Regions from separate parts of the Desulfobacca acetoxidans DSM 11109 genome, predicted to be linked through region 2. Evidence: riboswitches for the same ligand, from Rfam matches in the RefSeq annotation. Region 2 holds a riboswitch; the other holds the start of a gene.
What was found. A riboswitch is a leader RNA that binds a small molecule or an ion and turns the genes downstream of it on or off. The one in region 2 is predicted to bind cyclic di-AMP.
Positions count from the first base shown of each region.

Region 1: it holds a riboswitch for cyclic di-AMP, as region 2 does, so the genes downstream of both, DESAC_RS06385 (potassium transporter Kup) here and DESAC_RS06815 (3D domain-containing protein) in region 2, are expected to answer to the same signal.

Region 1 covers NC_015388.1:1,475,673-1,477,873, forward strand. The annotation lists gene pth (aminoacyl-tRNA hydrolase) at 1-503, shown strand, start outside; gene DESAC_RS06380 (hypothetical protein) at 696-1,184, shown strand; cyclic di-AMP (ydaO/yuaA leader) riboswitch at 1,281-1,419, shown strand; gene DESAC_RS06385 (potassium transporter Kup) at 1,478-2,201, shown strand, end outside.
Region 2 covers NC_015388.1:1,577,835-1,580,035, reverse strand. The annotation lists gene rplU (50S ribosomal protein L21) at 1-85, opposite strand, end outside; cyclic di-AMP (ydaO/yuaA leader) riboswitch at 530-671, shown strand; gene DESAC_RS06815 (3D domain-containing protein) at 828-1,184, shown strand; gene efp (elongation factor P) at 1,284-1,844, opposite strand; gene DESAC_RS15185 (FtsB family cell division protein) at 2,012-2,201, opposite strand, start outside.

The sequences.
Region 1 (2,201 bases), 100 kb from region 2:
GGGGTATATCTCTCAACCGTCATACTTGTTCAGCCCAATGGGGTCGGGGGGGCTGGGCCGGCCAGGAGGTCGTTTTGGCTCAGCCGGAAACTTATATGAACCTCAGCGGCCGGGCCGTCTTTCGCTTGTTGGCTTTTTTTCAGTTGAGCGCCGCGGACTTGCTGATTATCCATGATGATCTGGATCTGCCACTCGGCAGGCTCAAGTTTGTCCTCAGGGGAGGCGCTGGCGGTCACCGGGGGGTTGCCTCGATTATCAACACCATCCATACCACCGAATTTTTACGCCTCAAAGTCGGCATAGGCCGTCCGCAATACGGTGAAACGGTGGAAAACTATGTGCTCAGTCCCTGTTATCCGGCCGAAATTGATACCTATGCCAGTATGATAGATCGAACGGCTGACGCTCTCGAAGCAGTCTTAAAAGTCGGCCTCAACCAGGCTATGAGTCTTTTCCATGGTTGGATGCCGCCGGCCGAAAACCGCTCGGCGACTAGCTCGTAGCCATCCGGAAAGTCATGGTATTGCCTCACCCCGCTTACTGGGAAGTTAATTATCCCCTCGCCCCGCTTGCGGGGAGAGGATAAGGGAGCGGGGTGAAAACATCATTATTCCATTTAGTTGCAATATTACCGGAGACCAGCCATAGTTTCCGGATGGGACTTAATTACAAAATCTTTACAGAAGAGGCACGATATGATTTCTGGCAGAAATGATGATGACCGGGAACGGCCTGATTGGCGGGCCATTGATCGAATACGGGATCGTTCCCGGCATCGGCGGGTAGAGCCAAAGCCGCCGGGAGGTCGGAAGCAGGAGGAGAAAATCAGGCGGGAAGTCCTCAAACAGGCGGAAGCGCTTTTCGGAGGCAAACAGCAGCGGCCGGAATACAAAAAGGCAGCAGCTGAACTAGCAGACCACCGGGCCACGCCGCACTTTTCGGCATTGGCAGCAAAGTTTCTGGCGGCCTATGGGTTGCCGGAAGACTGGCGAGCCCTGATGTTATTTTTAGATTATCCGGAGTCTACCGTGATTGTCGAAGCCGTGCATCGCCTGCAGCAATTGGCGCCGACCCAGACCATGACCGAGATACAAGGGTTTAAAGGCAAGCTGCGTACGCTCTCTCTGATATCCCCCTTTCCGGAGGTAAGGGAGCAGGCGGAAGCAACGCTGGCGAAACTCTAGGCTTCTGTCCCCTTCAAGCGACTCTCCGGTCTCTTCTTAACCGAAATGTTATTCAAATGCTGCTTGACAAAACTGCAGCCTGGCTTATAGTAAAAGCTATACTAACAGCCGAAATCCATGGTCAAACTATGGGTGCGGGGGAACCGGGTATTAGGGGCGTATCGCCGTCCGGCGTAGGACAACCTCATCGGTCCAAGCCCTGCAGCTAACCTCGTAGGCGTCGATGGGGAGAGACCTTCCGGACTGGATGCCCGGAGGCGTGACCTCCCGGAAAAATAGTTTGGAGAGTTCTCATGAGTTTGGCTTCCGCTTCAGGAGCGGAGCAGACGTTTCAATCCGCATCAGAACCAGCCGCCGATTTCCCCTCCGGCCATAACAGCCCTAAAGCTCGCTTAGATAAAAAGAAAAATCTGCTTCTGGCGCTGGGGGCTATGGGAGTGGTATATGGCGATATCGGCACCAGTCCGCTCTACACCGTCAAGGAATGCTTCCACGGCAAGCACGCCATGGCCATCTCCCCGGATAACATTCTAGGGGTTATGTCCCTAATTTTCTGGTCGCTGACGATGGTAGTGACCGTAAAATATGTCATGTTCATTTTGAGGGCCGACAACCATGGTGAGGGCGGGATTTATGCCCTGGCCGCCCTGTTTCTCGGAAAAGGAAAGCAGAGTGTGTCGCCCGGTACGGTAAACCGGCTAGTGCTCCTGGCAATTTTTGGCGCCGCCCTGTTGTGCGGTGAAGGCCTGATTACGCCGGTCATCTCGGTACTCTCTGCCATGGAGGGCCTAAACGTAGCTACCAAGGCGGCCGAACCTTTTGTCCTGCCACTTTCTTGTGGGGTCTTGTTCGGCCTGTTTCTAGTACAGAGCCAGGGGACGGAGCGGATCGGCAAGATCTTCGGTCCCATAATGATCTTCTGGTTCATTTCTCTGGGCCTCTTGGGAATCATGCAGGTTTTTCGGACGCCGGGGATTTTGGCGGCCCTGGATCCACGTTACGCCGTAAACTTCTTTC
Region 2 (2,201 bases):
CTTCTCCTGCCAGACGCTCTACACGCAGCACGTCGCCGGGTTGCACCCGATACTGTTTCCCGCCGGTTTGAACGATTGCGTACACATTACCCTCCTCTAACATCAACAGGTTAATATAAATATTATTTTATCTACATGTCAAGTTTAAAGTTAATAATGCCGATACCATGAACATGTCTGGATCATACCCGGCAGACTGGCATAAGCCGGTCAAGACCCAGGAAAAATATTCTTACCATTAAAGGCAAAAATACTCGGCCCTGAGCCTGCTTGATGAGGCCGACATCTCCATACTTTGGAGAGGTTAACCTATTCATATTGCTCTGGATAAAGCAGATACGCCTACATTATCACATACTGAACCAAGTGCATAATACAAGGTGCCGATTTCTCCTCAATGAACATAATTTCTATATATTATCTAAAGGTTATGAGAATCAGGCCACTTTTTTGTTGACAATTATTGTGAAATGGGATACAAGGTAGGGCAATCTAAACAGTCATGATAAGTAACGCTGGTTGGAGGACCAAAAATAGTTAGCCGAATCTCTCATTCAGGGGAGAGCGGGGGAACCACATATATGGGTGAATCCCCAGCCTGTAAAGGCGGGGAGGGGCATGCTTTAGCTCTAACCTATAAGCTAACCACGTAGGCATTAAAGCAAGCTATTGAGGCGATCCACCGCGGGATCCTCGATTCATTCTCGTCCCGGCAACTTCCTTCTAAACCAGCACCCCCATTGTACCTATTCTGGGGGAAATGTCCCCAAGAATCGGGAGGAAGAGTATTCCTAAAAATTGAGCAGGGGTCAATTCGGAGGTAACCAATGAGAAAGATTATACTATTATCATTATTGGGTATATGTCTAGCGGTTTTTTCCGCTCCCCAACCCACAGTTTCTCTCACTATGGCGGTAGTCAAGGTAACAGCCTATTCCCACACCGGTAGAACGGCTTCCGGCGTGCGCGTGCAACCCGGCGTAGTTGCTCTCAGCCGCGATCTAGAGCGAACCCTCGATATGCAATTTGGCGAAAAAGTCAACTTGGAAGGTTTAGGAACCTTTACCTTCCATGACCGGATGGCGCGCTCTAAAAGGCAACAGGCTGACATCTGGTTTAAATCCCGTTCCAAGGCCGCTCGCTTCGGAGTGAAACGCAATATTTTACTCGTGAAAATGGTATAATGGGCGCGAACCTGGTAATCGCCTAATCCTGTTAGGCAGCTACTGCTTATCATTTCTAGAACACCGATAGGTGCGGCTCTTTGAGTGTAGCAGGGTGAATTATTTTAGACGCTCTACATAGGAGCCGGTGCGGGTATCCACCTTCAGGCGGTCCCCCACCTCTATGAACAAAGGCACCTGAATGACGGCGCCGGTTTCCATGGTGGCCGGTTTGTTGCCACCGCTGGCGGTGTCTCCCCGAAACCCGGGTTCGGTATGGCTCACCGTCAGCTCTACAAAAGTGGGCAATTCAACAGTTATGGGTTGGTTCTTGTAATAGATCACCTTGAGGTTTAAATTGTCCTGCAAAAAACCTTTGCCGTCACCCAATTGATCGGCGGTGAGCCAGATCTGTTCATATGTCTCGTTGTCCATAAAGCAGAAACGATCTTCTTCGCGATACAGATACTGCATATCTTTTTCCTGCAGGTCCGGCCGCTCGACTTTTTCTCCGGAGCGAAAGGTTTGGTCAACAACCCGACCATTGACCAAGTTTTTCAGCTTGGTGCGGACGAAGGCCCCACCCTTGCCAGGTTTGACATGCTGAAAATCAGCGATAAGGTAAGGTGTTCCCTCCCATTCGATCTTTAATCCCTTGCGAAAATCTGCCGTAGAATACATGATACCTCTTTCAATCCCGATGGTTTAGTGAAAAATATTAGGAGACTTGCAGCTTTCAGCTAATACAATACGCCGGGGAGTAGATTCACAATCTGGATGGATGATCGGTTATTCCCATCGTCGTAAGTTACCTCAATCAGCTTGCGGCTGAACTCCGAATTTCTAGATCAACGGCCGGTCCGTTTGCTTCTGGCCGTAGGATTGGGTGGGGGACCTAAGGCAGGCGCCTGGGTAACTTTCGGACCAGAACCCACCTCCGGTGCTAATTGATAGATCACTTCATTTTTCTTGATAAAATTAAGCTCTTTCCGGATTGTATCTTCGATAAATTCCCGATCGTTCTGTAAGCGATCGATA